2 regions of the Agrococcus carbonis genome follow, and region 2 is predicted to be linked to the other one. Evidence: predicted binding sites of a transcription regulator. Region 2 holds the regulator's gene; the other holds the start of a gene.

Region 1 (7,492 bases), 450 kb from region 2:
AACGTCAGCGGCAATGCCGTTGCGCTCCTCGGCGACGCGTCGAGCCACCACTCCGACGGATGGGCCGAGGCGACCTCGTCGCCGCGGGTGCACTCGTCGGGAAGCGACGGGATGGGCTCGGGCAACCAGCAGGTGATGAGCTCGGCGTCGGCCACGAACTGGAGCGGCAACGCTCTGGCCGTGCTCGGCGACGCCACCAGCCGCGGCTCGTACGGATCGGCGGAGGCGACCTCGTCGCCCTACGTCCGGTCCCACGGCAGCGACGGTGTCCTGTCGGGCAACCAGCAGGTGATGTCCGACGCGTCGGCGATGAACGTCAGCGGCAACGCTGTCGCGCTCCTCGGCGACGCCCACTCCTCGTGGTCCGAGGGATCGGCCGAGGCGACCTCGTCGCCCCGCGTCCACTCCTCCGGCAGCGACGGCATGGGCTCGGGCAACCAGCAGGTGATGAGCGCGGCGTCCGCGGAGAACTGGAGCGGCAACGCTCTGGCGGTCCTCGGCGACGCGAGCAGCCGCGGCTCGTACGGATCGGCGGAGGCGACCTCGTCGCCGTACGTCCGGTCCCACGGCAGCGACGGCCTCCTGTCGGGCAACCAGCAGGTGACCTCGGATGCTGAGGCGATGAACGTCAGCGGCAACGCCGTGGCGCTCCTCGGCGATGCACGCAGCCACCACTCCGAGGGCTGGGCCGAGGCGACGTCGTCGCCCCGCGTCCACTCCTCGGGCAGCGATGGTGTCCTCTCCGGCAACCAGCAGGTCACCAGCTCGGCGTCGGCCACGAACTGGAGCGGCAACGCTCTGGCGATGGGCGGCGACGCGACCAGCCGCGGCTCGTACGGATCGGCGGAGGCGACCTCGTCGCCCTACGTCCGGTCCCACGGCAGCGACGGTCTGCTGTCCGGGAACCAGCAGGTCTCGTCCGAGGCTGAGGCGATGAACGTCAGCGGCAACGCCGTGGCGCTCTTCGGCGACGCCCACTCCTCGTGGTCCGAGGGATCGGCCGAGGCGACCTCGTCGCCCCGCGTCCACTCCTCCGGCAGCGACGGCATGGGCTCGGGCAACCAGCAGGTGATGAGCGCGGCGTCCGCGGAGAACTGGAGCGGCAACGCTCTGGCGGTCCTCGGCGACGCGAGCAGCCGCGGCTCGTACGGATCGGCGGAGGCGACCTCGTCGCCGTACGTCCGGTCCCACGGCAGCGACGGCCTCCTGTCGGGCAACCAGCAGGTGACCTCGGATGCTGAGGCGATGAACGTCAGCGGCAACGCCGTGGCGCTCCTCGGCGATGCACGCAGCCACCACTCCGAGGGCTGGGCCGAGGCGACGTCGTCGCCCCGCGTCCACTCCTCGGGCAGCGATGGTGTCCTCTCCGGCAACCAGCAGGTCACCAGCTCGGCGTCGGCCACGAACTGGAGCGGCAACGCTCTGGCGATGGGCGGCGACGCGACCAGCCGCGGCTCGTACGGATCGGCGGAGGCGACCTCGTCGCCCTACGTCCGGTCCCACGGCAGCGACGGTCTGCTGTCCGGGAACCAGCAGGTCTCGTCCGAGGCTGAGGCGATGAACGTCAGCGGCAACGCCGTGGCGCTCTTCGGCGATGCCCACTCCTCGTGGTCCGAGGGATCGGCCGAGGCGACGTCGTCGCCCCGCGTCCACTCCTCCGGCAGCGACGGTGTCCTGTCGGGCAACCAGCAGGTGACGAGCTCGGCGTCGGCGGAGAACTGGAGCGGCAACGCTCTGGCCGTCTTCGGCGACGCGACCAGCCGCGGCTCGGAGGGCTCGGCGGAGGCGACCTCGTCGCCGTACGTCCGCTCCTCGGGCAGCGGCGGTCTCATGTCGGGCAACCAGCAGGTCTCGTCCGAGGCTGAGGCGATGAACGTCAGCGGCAACGCCGTGGCGCTCTTCGGCGACGCGCGCAGCCACCACTCCGTCGGGTCCGCCCGGGCGACCTCGTCGCCCACGGTGATCTCGTCCGGCAGCGGTGGTGTGCTCTCGGGCAACCAGCAGGTGACCAGCACGGCGCACGCCACGAACTGGAGCGGCAACGCGATCGCCGTCTTCGGTGACGCGACGAGCGTCGGATCCGTCGGTTCGGCCGTCGCCGAGTCGTGCCCCATGGTGATCTCCGGATCCGACCGCTGGGGCCACGAGTGCGGCGAGGAGTCGGAGCCTCCTGAGGAGGAGTGCCCCGAGCCGCCGAAGCACGAGTGCCCGGAGCCCCCGGAGCACGAGTGCCCGGAGCCGCCGCAGGCGGAGTGCCCGGACTCGGAGTCGCCCCACCAGCCGAACCCGGAGCAGCCGGGCAAGGCGGATGACGGCGGCGAGACGGGTGCGGCCGGGGACGGTCGGGCGTCGCTGCCCGCCGCCGCGGCTGAGCTGCCGGTGACCGGTGCCGACGCGAGCGGCCTCGCGCTGCCCGCGCTGGTGCTGCTGGCGCTGGGCATGATGCTGATGCGCGGCCGTCGCCGCGAGCGCACCATGTCCTGATCCATCACGACGGGGTGCGGGGCGTCCATCGGGCGCCCCGCACCTCTGCGCGCCCGGGGCCGTCGAGGACCACTGCGACACACCGCATCCGCTTGCCATGTTCGAACGTGTGTTCGATCATGGATGCATGACGATCGAGACCGGGGAGCGCGAGGCAGCCACGCGCAGCCGCCCGCGCGAGACGCGCGTCGGCGTGCTGCGGGTGCCCGACTGGCCGGTCGTCGTCGCCCGGCGGACGGGCGCGCTGCCGGCCGGCGGCGAGGCCGGCGCACCGGGCGCGGTCGTGCACGCGCTGCGCGTCGTCGCGTGCGATGCCGGCGCCCGCGCCGACGGCGTGCGGGCGGGCATGCGGGTGCGCGACGCGCAGGCGGCCTCGCCGATGCTCGCGCTCGCTCCCGCCGACCCGGTGGGCGAGGCGCTCGCGTTCGAGCAGGTGGTGCGGGCGGTGCTCGCGGTCGTGCCTGCGGCGCAGTCGATCGGCGACGGCGGGCTCGCGTTCCGGATGCGCGGGGCGACCCGGTTCTACGGCTCCGAGCCGCGGGCGGTCGGCGCGGTGCGGGACGCGCTCGCCGGGCTCGGGCTCACGGCGGCTTTCGGTGTCGCCGACGACCGCTTCACCGCCGAGCTCGCGGCGACCGCGGGCGCCGCTGCCGGCGCCGGCGAGACGATCGTGCCGCCGGGCCGCAGCGCCGAGTTCCTCGCGCCCCTGCCGGTCGGCGTGCTCGGCGACGACGAGCTGCCGAGCATGCTGCACCGCCTCGGCGTGCACACCCTCGGCGGCTTCGCGCGGCTGCCCGACGCGAGCATCCGCGACCGGTTCGGGCAGGCGGGGCTCGTCGCGCTCGCGCGCGCCCGCGGGCTCGACGACCGTCGCATCGACGACGCGGGGCTGGGGGAGGAGCGGGTGCTGCGGCTCGCGTTCGAGCCCGGGCTCGAGGGCGTCGCCGAGCTCGCGCTCGCGGTGCGCGAGCCGGTCGAGCGCTTCGTGCGGCAGCTCGCCGAGCAGCGGCTCGTATGCAGCGAGCTGCGCATCGTGCTGCGCGGTGAGGAGGGGCGCGTGAGCGAGCGGCTCTGGCGCCAGCCGGGGTTCCTGCGCGCGGGCGACATCGTCGACCGGATGCGGTGGCAGCTCACCGAGAGCGACCTCGGCTCGGCGCTCGTCGAGGTGCAGGCGCTGCCCGAGCGCCTCGACGCGGCGACCGAGCACATGCCGGGCCTGTGGGGCGGCACCGGCATCGACGACCGCACCCGGCACGCGCTCGAGCGGCTGCAGAGCAAGCTCGGCCGCGAGGCCGTGCTCACAGCCGCCACCGGCGGCGGCCGGCTGCTCGCCGAGCGCGGCGTGCTCACGCCGTGGGGCGATGCGGCGCCGCCGCAGCCGGCGGGGCCGTGGCCCGGCGCGCTGCCCGCACCGCGGCCGTCGGTCGTCTTCCGGCCGCCGCTGCCGGTGCTGCTCACCGATGCCGCGGGGGCCGCGGTCGAGCCCGGCGCGCTCGACGAGCGCGCGGCATCCCCCGCCGTCTTCTCCCCGCCCGCCGCCGCTCGCCGCCGGGTGGTCGCGTGGGCGGGGCCGTGGCCGATCCGGCGGCGCGAGCTCGGCACGACGGTGCACCGGCTGCAGCTGCTCGACGGCGAGGGCGAGGCGTGGGTGCTGCTGCACGCCGACGGCGCGTGGGTCGCGGAGGGCCGCTATGCCTAGCGATCCGCGGCGCGGGTGCCCTGCAGGGCCCGGGCAGTGCCGCCGCGCGGGGAGGGGGTGACCCGTGGCCGGCTGGAACAACCCGTCGATGCCCTGGCGCGAGCTCGAGGGCATCCTCAGCGACCGCGACGTCGGCGCGGGCAAGGCCGCCCGGCACCCCGACGACCTCGACGACGCTCGCCGCCCCCGCATCCGCGTGCCCGGCGACAGCGCGGTCACCCCGTATGCCGAGCTGCACGCGCACTCGCACTACTCGTTCCTCGACGGCGCGTCGAGCCCCGCCGAGCTCGTCAACGAGGCGCGCAGGCTCGGCCTCGAGGCGCTCGCGCTCGTCGACCACGACGGCCTCTACGGCGCCGTGCGCTTCGCCGAGGCCGCCGCCGAGGCGCAGCTGCCGACGGTGTTCGGCACCGAGTTCTCGCTCGGGCTCGAGACGCCCCAGAACGGCATCCCCGACCCCGACGGCAGCCACCTCGTCGCGCTCGCGACCGGCCCGGCCGGCTACTCGGCGCTCGCGTCGGCGCTCACCGACGGCTACCTCGCGACCGACCACCACGGGCCGGGCGAGAAGGGGCGGCCGATCTTCGAGCTCGAGCGGCTCGCGGAGGCGGCGCGCGGCGAGTGGATGATCCTCACGGGCTGCCGCAAGGGCACCGTGCGGCAGGCGCTCGACCGCTTCGGCGCGAGCCCCGAGGGGGCGGATGCGGCGGCCCACGAGATCGACCGGCTCGCGTCGCTCTTCGGCCGCGACCGCATCGTGGTCGAGCTCGCCGACATCGGCGACCCGCGCGACTTCGAGCGCAACCGCGTGCTCGCACAGCTCGCCGAGGCCCGCCGCCTGCCGCTCATCGCGACGACGAACGCCCACATCGCATCCCCCGCCCGGCAGCAGCTCGGCGACGCGGTCGCCGCGGTGCGCGCCCGCCGCTCGATCGACGAGCTCGACGCGTGGCTGCCGGCGGGCGGCGTGCCGTCGCTGCGCTCGGGCGCCGTCATGGCCCGCCGCTTCCGCGCATTCCCCGGCGCGATCGACACCGCCGCCGCGCTCGGCCGCGCGCTCGCCTTCGACCTGCGCGCCGCCTCGCCGAAGCTGCCGGCGACCGAGGTGCCCGAGGGCCACACGCCGATGACATGGCTCCGGGCGCTCGTCGCCGAGCGGCTGCCGCGCGTCTACGCGACCGACGCCGCAGGCCGGCCGGCCGCGCACGTGACCGAGCGGCTCGAGCACGAGCTCGCGCTCATCGAGCAGAAGGGCTTCGCCGGCTACTTCCTCATCGTCTTCGAGATCTCCGACTTCGCGCACTCGCGCGGCATCCTCTGCCAGGGCCGCGGCAGCGCCGTCGCGAGCGCGGTGTGCTTCATCCTCGGCATCACCGCTGTCGACCCCATCCGCTACCGGCTGCCCTTCGAGCGCTTCATCTCGATGATGCGCGAGGAGGAGCCCGACATCGACATCGACTTCGACGCCGGCCGCCGCGAGGAGGTCATCCAGCACGTCTACGAGCGCTACGGCCGCCGCAACGCCGCGCAGGTCGCGAACGTCATCACCTACCGGCCCAAGTCGGCGGTGCGCGACGCGGCGAAGGCGCTCGGCTACGCGGTGGGCCAGCAGAACGCGTGGTCGAAGTCGGTCGAGTCGTACTCGCAGGTCGACGTCGAGACGATCCCCGAGCCGGTGGCGCTGCTGGCGGGCGAGTTCCTGCACGCGCCCCGGCACCTCGGCATCCACTCGGGCGGCATGGTGCTCACCGAGCAGCCGGTCGGCACCGTGTGCCCCATCGAGCCGGCGCGCATGGAGGGCCGCACCGTGCTGCAGTGGGACAAGGACGACTGCGAGTGGATGGGCCTCGTGAAGTTCGACCTCCTGGGCCTCGGCATGCTCGGCGCCATGTCGCACACGATGGCGCTCGCGGCCGAGCACACGGGGGAGCGGTGGGGGCTCGCGACCATCCCCGCCGAGGAGGCCGGCGTCTACGACATGCTGTGCGAGGCGGATGCGGTGGGGGTGTTCCAGGTCGAGTCGCGGGCGCAGCTCGCCACCCTGCCGAGGCTCAAGCCGCGCGCGTTCTACGACCTCGTGATCGAGATCGCGCTCATCCGCCCCGGCCCCATCCAGGGCGACGCCGTGCATCCGTACCTGCGTCGACGCAGCGGCCAGGAGCCCGTGACCTACGCGCATCCGCTGCTCGAGCCCGTGCTCGAGCGCACGCTCGGTGTGCCGCTGTTCCAGGAGCAGCTCATGCAGATGTCGGTCGCGGTCGGCGGCTTCGACGCGGGCGAGGCCGACCAGCTGCGCCGCGCGATCGGCTCGAAGCGCTCGAAGGAGCGCATCGAGGCGCTCAAGGCCAAGCTCTTCGAGGGCATGGCGGCCAACGGCATCAGCCCCGAGACGGGCGAGTCGATCTACCGCAAGATCGAGGCCTTCGCGGGCTTCGGCTTCGCCGAGTCGCACTCGCTCGCCTTCGCCAAGCTCGTCTACGCCTCCTCGTGGCTCAAGCTGCACTACCCGGCGGCGTTCCTCGCCGGCCTGCTGCGCAGCCAGCCGATGGGGTTCTGGTCGCCGCAGACCCTCGTGGCGGATGCGGCGCGGCACGAGGTCGAGACGCTGCGTCCCGACGTGGTGCGCTCGGGCGTCGACGCGGGCCTCGAGCGGCACGGCGAGCGCCGGCTGGGCGACGACGCGTGCCTCGCGCACGAGCAGCCGCCCGTGCCGCGCGTGGCATCCGAGACGCTCGCGCAGCGCCAGCGGCACCGCCGCGACGCCGGCTTCGCAGTGCGGATGGGGCTCTCGGGCGTGACCGGCATCGGCGCGGGCGCCGCCGAGCGCATCGTCGCCGCGCGCGAGGCTGCGCCGATCCGCGACATCCACGACCTCGCGCGCCGCGCCGACCTGGATCGGGGCGAGCTCGAGGCGCTCGCGACCGCCGGCGCCCTCGACGCGCTCGGCATCACCCGCCGCGAGGGGCTGTGGCTCGCGGGGCCGGCGTCGACCGAGCGCGAGGATCAGCTCGAGGGCTCGCAGCTGAGCCTGCAGGTGCCGCTGCTGCCGATGCTCTCGGCCGAGGAGCAGGTCGCGCTCGACATCTGGGCGACGGGTGTCGCGACCGACGACCACCCCGTGCGGCACGCCCGCGCGATGCTCGAGGCGCGCGGCGTGCTGCCGATCGCGGCACTCGCCGAGGCCGAGCCGGGCAGGCGGGTGCAGACCGCGGGCGTCGTCACGCACCGGCAGCGGCCGCGCACGGCCCAGGGCGTGACCTTCATGAACCTCGAGGACGAGACGGGCATGCTCAACGTCATCATCTCGAA
Region 2 (7,492 bases):
GGCGGGGAGCAGCTGGAGCTTGGGCGACTGGTTGAAATCGGTCATGGCGATGCCTTCTTCGGTGGGTGGGCCGGTCGAGGGGCCGGTCGAGGAGCCGGTGCGATGCTACTCGCGCGGGTTCAGAGGCCGCGCACCCAGTTCGTGAGCAGCCGGATGCCGGCCTCCCCCGACTTCTCGGGGTGGAACTGGGTGGCGGAGAGCGGGCCGTTCTCGACGGCGGCCAGGAAGCGCTCGCCGTGCTCGGCCCAGGTCACGCGCGGCTGGCGCATGCGGGGATGCGGCTCGATCGTCCACTCGGTGGCCGCGTAGGAGTGCACGAAGTAGAAGCGCTCGTCGCGGATGCCGGCGAAGAGCTGCGAGTCCTCGGGCGCCTCGACCTCGGCCCAGCCCATGTGCGGCAGGACGTCGGCCTTGAGGCGGCGCACGGTGCCGGGCCACTCGTCGAGCGCGTTGGTGTGCACGCCGCCTTCCTCGCCCGCGGTGAAGAGCACCTGCATGCCGACGCAGATGCCGAGCACCGGACGCGTGCCCGCGAGCCGCCGGCCGATGAGCTCGCCCCCGCGGATCGCCTGGATCCCGGCCATGCACGCAGCCATCGAGCCGACGCCGGGCACGACGAGGCCGTCGGCCTCCATCACCGTGGCGCGGTCGGCCGTGAGCGTCACGTCGGCGCCGGCCGCCTCGAGCGCCTTCGCGGCCGAGTGGACGTTGCCGAGCCCGTAGTCGAGCAGGGCGACCGTGGGGCGGGGAGCCGTCACAGCGCTCCCTTGGTCGAGGGCACGCCGCTCACGCGCGCGTCGTGCTCGACGGCGACGCGCATCGCGCGCGCGAACGCCTTGAACTCGGCCTCGGCGATGTGGTGCGGGTCGCGGCCCGCGAGCACGTCGATGTGCGCGGTGATGCGCGCGTTGAGGGTGATGGCCTCGAAGACGTGCCGCACGAGCGAGCCCGTGAAGTGGCCGCCGATGCGGTGCAGCTCGAAGCCGGCGGGCTCGCCGCCGTGCACGAGGAACGGTCGGCCCGACAGGTCGACGACGGCCCGCGCGAGCGCCTCGTCGAGCGGCACGGTCGCGTCGCCGTAGCGGCGCACGCCCGACTTGTCGCCGAGCGCGTCGCGCAGCGCGAGCCCGAGGGCGATCGCGGTGTCCTCGACGGTGTGGTGCGCGTCGATGTCGATGTCGCCCGTCGCCGTGACCTCGAGGTCGATAAGCGAGTGCTTGGCGAAGGCCGTGAGCATGTGGTCGTAGAAGGGCACCGTCGTCGAGATGGACGACGTGCCGGTGCCGTCGAGGTCGAGGGAGAGCCGGATGGTGGACTCGCTCGTCGAGCGCTCGATGGTTGCGGTGCGGGCCATGCCTCGATCCTATGCGTCGGCCAGCTCGGCCATGGCCGAGAGCACCGCGGTCGTCTCGGCGGGCGTGCCGGCCGTGATGCGGAGCGTCCCGGGCAGCCCGACGTCGCGCACGAGGATGCCCCGGTCGAGCAGCGCGCGGAACGTCGCCTGCGGGTCGGCGACCCCGCCGACCAGCACGAAGTTGGCGTCCGAGGGGTAGGGCTGCAGGCCGAGGGCGCCGAGCTCGTCGACGATGCGGTCGCGCTGCTCGCGCAGCGCGTCGACCCTCGCGAGCATCGCGTCGCTGTGGCGGAGGGCTGCGATCGCGGCCGCCTGGGTGATGGCGGAGAGGTGGTAGGGCAGGCGCACGAGCCGCAGCGCGTCGATCACGGCGGGGTGCGCGGCGAGGTAGCCGACGCGCACGCCCGCGAACGCGAACGCCTTGCTCATCGTGCGCGAGACGAGCAGGCGCGGGAAGCGCTCGAGCAGCGACAGCGCGGTCTGGCTGCGGTCATGCGCGAACTCGGTGTAGGCCTCGTCGACGAGCACGATGCCGCTCGCTGCCTCGGCCGCGGCCTCGATCACGTCGAGGCCGAGCGGCGTGCCCGTGGGGTTGTTCGGCGTGCACAGGAACACGACGTCGGGGTCGTGCTCGGCGATCGCCGCGCGGACCGCGTCCGGGGTGAGCGTGAAGTCGGCGGCGCGCGGCACGGGTACCCAGCGCATCCCGACGCCCTGCGCGAGCAGCGGGTACATCGAGTAGGTCGGCGTGAACGAGAGCAGCGAGCGGCCCGGGCCGCCGAAGGCCTGCAGCACGTGCTGCAGCACCTCGTTCGAACCGTTGCCTGCCCAGATGTGCGCCGGCGTCAGTCCGTGCCCGAGGTACTCCGCGAAGCCCCGGCGCAGCGCGTCGAACTCGCGATCGGGGTAGCGGTTGGCATCCGGGAGCGCGCGCGCGATCTCCTGCACGATGTCGAGCGCCACCTCCTCCGGCACCCGATAGGCGTTCTCGTTGACGTTCAGCCGCACGGGCACCTCGAGCTGCGGCGCGCCGTACGGCGTCAGGCCACGGAGGTCGTCGCGGATCGGGAGGTCGTCGAGGCTCGTCACCGAACCAGCCTAGGACGGAGGCGGTGCGGCGCGCGGCGCGCGACGCTCAGCGCGAGTAGTGCGCGGGGATCGCGAGCTGCTCGCCGGGCTGGATCGCTCCGCGGATGCCGTTGAGCAGCTCGATCTCGGCGACGACGTCGCGCGGGTCGGCCTCGGGCGCGACCGACGCGGCGATCTGCCACAGCGACTGACCCGGCACGACCGTGACGGTCTCGAGCTCGACCGTCGCCGTCGACGACGACGCGACAGCACCGGCGACGGCGTCGCCGAGCACGCCGGCGCCGGCGAGCGCACCGGCCGCGAGCACGGGTGCGGCGACGAGGAGGGCGAGCGCCCTGCGGCCGCGCGCGGTCATCCGGATGCGGATCGGCGCTGCGGTGGTGGCGATGGCAGTCATCGGGACTCCTCTCGTTGGGATCCGCAGACGATGCTCGGCCGGGAGCATCGTCTGCGAATCTCTGTTTCGAACCTATCTTCGAGTGACCGGATGCGTCAAGCCCTGCCGCGCAAGTTCTGCGCGACACGCTCGAACATCCGTTTGATCCGGGCGTCCTGTCGGATACGCTTTCGAACCACGAGGAGTCAATCGCGGGCCACTGACATCGCGTCACGACCGCTGAGCCGACGAGAGAGCGGAGCGGGCATGACGAGGCAGCTGAGCGAGAAGCAGCAGGCGATCCTGAGGGTCATCCAGCAGGCGGTGCGACAGCGGGGCTACCCGCCCAGCTACCGCGAGATCGGCGATGCCGTAGGCCTGTCCTCGCTCTCGAGCGTGACGCACCAGCTGGGCCAGCTCGAGCTCGCCGGCATGATCCGCCGCGATCCCGCGCGCCCGCGCGCGATCGAGGTGCTGGTGGCGGACGACGCCGACGAGACCGTCGGCAGCATCGAGCAGGCCGCGTTCGTCCCCATGGTGGGGCGCATCGCCGCCGGCATCCCGATCACCGCCGAGGAGCAGATCGAGGACGTCATGCCGCTGCCGAAGCAGCTCGTGGGCAGCGGCGGCGACCTCTTCATGCTCAAGGTGGTGGGCGACTCGATGATCGACGCAGCCATCTGCGACGGCGACTGGGTCGTCGTGCGCCAGCAGCGCGACGCGGTCAACGGCGACATCGTCGCGGCCATGCTCGACGGCGAGGCCACGGTCAAGGTCTTCAAGCAGCGCGACGGCCACACGTGGCTGCTGCCGCGCAACTCGGCCTTCGAGCCGATCCTCGGCGACGAGTCCGAGGTGCTCGGCAAGGTCGTCGCGGTCCTCCGCGCGATCTAGCCGGTAGATCCAGCCGCGCGCTGCCGCGCCGCGACCGACGCGGTTCGGCGCGCCGGGGCCTAGCTCGTCGCGGGGTCCACCCGGAACTCGGCGAGCTGCGGCAGCACGGCCTCGGAGACCTTTGCGTCGATGCGCGTCCCTGCCTCCTCGTACTGCTCGTGCACGACCTCGAACCGGTCGTGCAGCATCGCCACGACATCGCCGCGGTCGAAGGGCACGAGCAGCGACACCGGCAGCTCGGGCCGCGGCAGCAGCTCGCCGATGCGGGCGAGGATCTCGTCGACGCCCTCCCCCGTGCGCGCGGAGGCGAAGATCGCATCCGGCTGCAGGCCCCGCAGCACGAGCCGGTCGTCGTCGCTGATGAGGTCGGCCTTGTTGAACACGACGATCTCGGGGATCGAGCGCGCACCGGTCTCCCCCAGCACGTCGCGCACCGTCGCGATCTGCGAGGCGGGGTCCGCGTGGCTCGCGTCGACCACGTGGACGATCACCTCCGACTCGGACACCTCCTCGAGCGTCGACCGGAACGCCTCGACGAGCTGGTGCGGCAGGTTGCGGACGAAGCCGACGGTGTCGGCGATCGTGAACTCGCGCCCATCCGGCGTGCGGGCGCGCCGCACGGTCGCGTCGAGCGTCGCGAAGAGCGCGTTCTCGACCAGCACGCCCGCGCCGGTGATGCGGTTGAGCAGCGACGACTTGCCCGCGTTCGTGTAACCGGCGATCGCGACGCCCGGCACCTCGAAGCGGTCCCGGTTCGCGCGCTTCGCCGCTCGGGCGGGTGCGAAGCCCTTGATCTGCTTGCGCAGCCGCGCCATCCGCGTGTGGATGCGACGGCGATCGAGCTCGATCTTCGTCTCACCCGGTCCGCGCGAGCCCATGCCGGCGCCCTGGCCGCCGACCTGCCCACCGGCCTGGCGCGACATCGACTCGCCCCAGCCGCGCAGGCGCGGCAGCAGGTACTCGAGCTGCGCGAGCTCGACCTGGGCCTTGCCCTCGCGGCTCTTGGCGTGCTGGCTGAAGATGTCGAGGATGACCGCCGTGCGGTCGATGACCTTGACCTTCACGCGATCCTCGAGCGCACGACGCTGGCTCGGCGAGAGCTCGCTGTCGGCGACGACGGTGTCGGCGCCGAGCTCCTGCACGATCGCGGCGAGCTCCTCGGCCTTGCCGCGCCCCACGTAGGTCGCGGGATCGGGGTTGGGCCGCCGCTGCAGCATGCCGTCGAGCACGCGGGCGCCCGCGGTCTCGGCGAGCGCCGCGAGCTCGCGGAGCGAGTGCTCCGCGTCCTCGGCGGATCCGGAGTGGACGCCGACGAGCACGACGTTCTCGAGCCGCAGCTGCCGGTACTCGACCTCGGTGACGTCCTCGAGCTCGGTGCGGAGCCCGTCGACGCGGCGCAGCGCCGCGCGCTCCTCGCGGTCGTACTGCTCGCCGTCGGTGTCGGCGAGGCCGTCGTCGGCCTGGAGCGCCTGCGCGCGCTCGGAGAGCACCGCGCCCTCCGCGGGCTGCGCCCAGGCGAGGATGCGCTCCATCGCGCGGTCGCCGGGGTGGTCCTGCGGTTCTGCCATCGTGGAGTCCTTCGCTACTGTCGTGTCCGTGCCGGACCACTACTTCTCTGCCGAGCCCGTCGCACCCGAGTCGGTCCGGACCATCCGGGTGCCGATCGCCGGGCGCGAGCGGGAGATGGTCACCGCCACAGGGGTGTTCTCCGGCGACCGGCTCGACGTCGGCACCGCGGTGCTGCTGGATGCGGTGCCCGCACCGCCCGCGACGGGCGAGCTGCTGGATCTCGGCTGCGGCTGGGGGCCGATCGCTTCGACGCTCGCCGTGCGCTCCCCCGGCGCGCGGGTCTGGGCGGTCGACGTCAACGCCCGTGCGCTCTCGCTCGTGGAGCGGAATGCCGAGCTGCTCAGCCTATCGAACATCGTGCCTGCGACGCCAGACCGGGTGCCGGAGGACCTGCGGTTCGCCGCCATCTGGTCGAACCCGCCCATCCGGATCGGCAAGGCGCAGCTGCACGAGCTGCTGGAGACGTGGATCCCGCGGCTCGCGCCGGGGGCGACGGCGTGGCTCGTGGTGCAGAAGCACCTCGGCGCCGACTCGCTGCTGCGGTGGCTCGCCGAGCGCTTCGAGGGCTTCGAGGTCGAGCGCGCCGACTCGAAGCGCACGTACCGCATCATCGCCGTCACCGCGCCGGACTGATCCCCTCGCCCCGGAAGACGAGCTCTGCGGGGCCCGTGAGCCACGCGTGACCGCGCTCGTCGACCTCGACCTCGAGGCGCCCGCCGGGCACGTCCACGATCCACCGATCCGCCGCATCCCCTGACCAGTGCCGCGTCGCCATCGCCGCAGCCACCGCGCCCGTGCCGCACGAGAGCGTCTCGCCCGAGCCGCGCTCGTGGACCCGCATGCGGATGGAGCCGACGCCGTCGGCGATCGTGCCGGGCACGACGAACTCGACGTTCGCGCCGTCCGGCGGCGCAGGGTCGAGGGAGGGCGCCTCGTGCAGCTGCAGCGCGTCGAGCTCGTCGTCGCCGGCGAGCGCGACGACGACGTGCGGGTTGCCCGTCGAGACGTCGAGCCCGGGCCGATCGACCTGCAGCCCGCCTGCCCCGACGAGCCGGTCGCCGCCGAGCTCGAACGGCCCGAGGTCGGCCGAGAAGCGGTCGCCGCGACGCACGACGCGCTTGAGTCCGGCGCGCGTCGCGATGTCGATGCCCTCGCCGTCGGCGAGCTGCGCGAGCCGGGACTCGAGGAGGAAGCGCACGAAGACGCGCACGCCGTTGCCGCACATCTCGCTCACGCTGCCATCGGAGTTCCAGTAGTCCATCGCCCACGTGCCGGCGGGGGCCGCGTCGAGCGCGGCGTCGCCGGTCGCGCCCGCGCGCACGGCTCGGATGACACCGTCGCCGCCGATCCCGAAGCGGCGGTCGGCGAGCGCGCGCACGCGCTCGGGCGTGAGCGGCGCGGCGCCGTCGGGGTCGGCGACGAGCACGAAGTCGTTGCCCGTCCCGTGGCCCTTGGAGAAGGTGCCGCTCGCGAGTGCTGTCATGCCTCCAGGCTAGCGAGCGCGTGCTGGGCGAGCGCGTCCGGCTCCGCATCCGGTGCCGCGGGGTAGCGCTGGAACCACGACACCTGCCGGCGCGCGTAGCGCCGCGTGAGCGCCTGGGTGCGCTCGATCGCCGCCGCTTCGCTGAGCGCGCCGTCGAGCTGGTCGAGCGCCTGGCGGTAGCCGATCGCCTGTTGGGCCGTCGTGCCGCGCTCGATGCCGGCGTCCCGCAGCCGCTGCGCCTCGGCGACGATCCCGTCGGCCCACATGCGCTCGACGCGCCGGTCGAGCCGCTTGACGAGGGCGGTGCGCTCGAGGCGCACGTGCTGGATGAGCGTCGGCCGCAGGAGCGACTCCTCGGGGGGCAGCCCCACGCGGAACGGCTCGCCCGTCAGCGTGACCGCCTCGAGCGCTCGCACGAGGCGACGGCCGTTGTGCGGCCCGATCGCCTCCGCCGCCGCCGCGTCGACGGCGACCAGTCGCTCGTGCATCGCGGCGGCTCCCTCGCGCTCGAGGTCGGCCTCGAGCTGCGCCCGCAGCGCCTCGTCGGTCGCGGGGAACGCGAAGTCGTAGAGCACGCTCGAGGCGTACAGGCCGCTGCCTCCGACGAGGATCGGCACGGCGCCGCGCGCCTCGATCGCCGTGATCGCGTCGAGCGCCGCCTCGCGGTAGGCGGCGACGGCGGCGTCCTCCCACGGGTCGAGCACGTCGAGCAGGTGGTGCGGGTGGC

The links. Region 2 encodes LexA, which represses DNA repair genes until DNA is damaged. Its sites were predicted from a motif close to TCGAACANNTGTTCGA; they were not measured.
Region 1: BLT67_RS09905 (DNA polymerase Y family protein) is a predicted target of LexA. The motif match lies at 2,586-2,601, and genes of this name have one in related genera.

Annotation. Positions count from the first base shown of each region.
Region 1 is NZ_LT629734.1:2,047,257-2,054,748, forward strand. Features, by position in the region: gene BLT67_RS13450 (hypothetical protein) at 1-2,484, shown strand, start outside; gene BLT67_RS09905 (DNA polymerase Y family protein) at 2,612-4,183, shown strand; gene BLT67_RS09910 (error-prone DNA polymerase) at 4,272-7,492, shown strand, end outside.
Region 2 is NZ_LT629734.1:2,501,336-2,508,827, reverse strand. Features, by position in the region: gene priA (bifunctional 1-(5-phosphoribosyl)-5-((5-phosphoribosylamino)methylideneamino)imidazole-4-carboxamide isomerase/phosphoribosylanthranilate isomerase PriA) at 1-45, opposite strand, end outside; gene hisH (imidazole glycerol phosphate synthase subunit HisH) at 120-758, opposite strand; gene hisB (imidazoleglycerol-phosphate dehydratase HisB) at 755-1,354, opposite strand; gene BLT67_RS12025 (histidinol-phosphate transaminase) at 1,364-2,443, opposite strand; gene BLT67_RS12020 (LysM peptidoglycan-binding domain-containing protein) at 2,490-2,840, opposite strand; gene lexA (transcriptional repressor LexA) at 3,087-3,713, shown strand; gene hflX (GTPase HflX) at 3,773-5,281, opposite strand; gene BLT67_RS12005 (class I SAM-dependent methyltransferase) at 5,304-5,915, shown strand; gene dapF (diaminopimelate epimerase) at 5,899-6,765, opposite strand; gene miaA (tRNA (adenosine(37)-N6)-dimethylallyltransferase MiaA) at 6,762-7,492, opposite strand, start outside.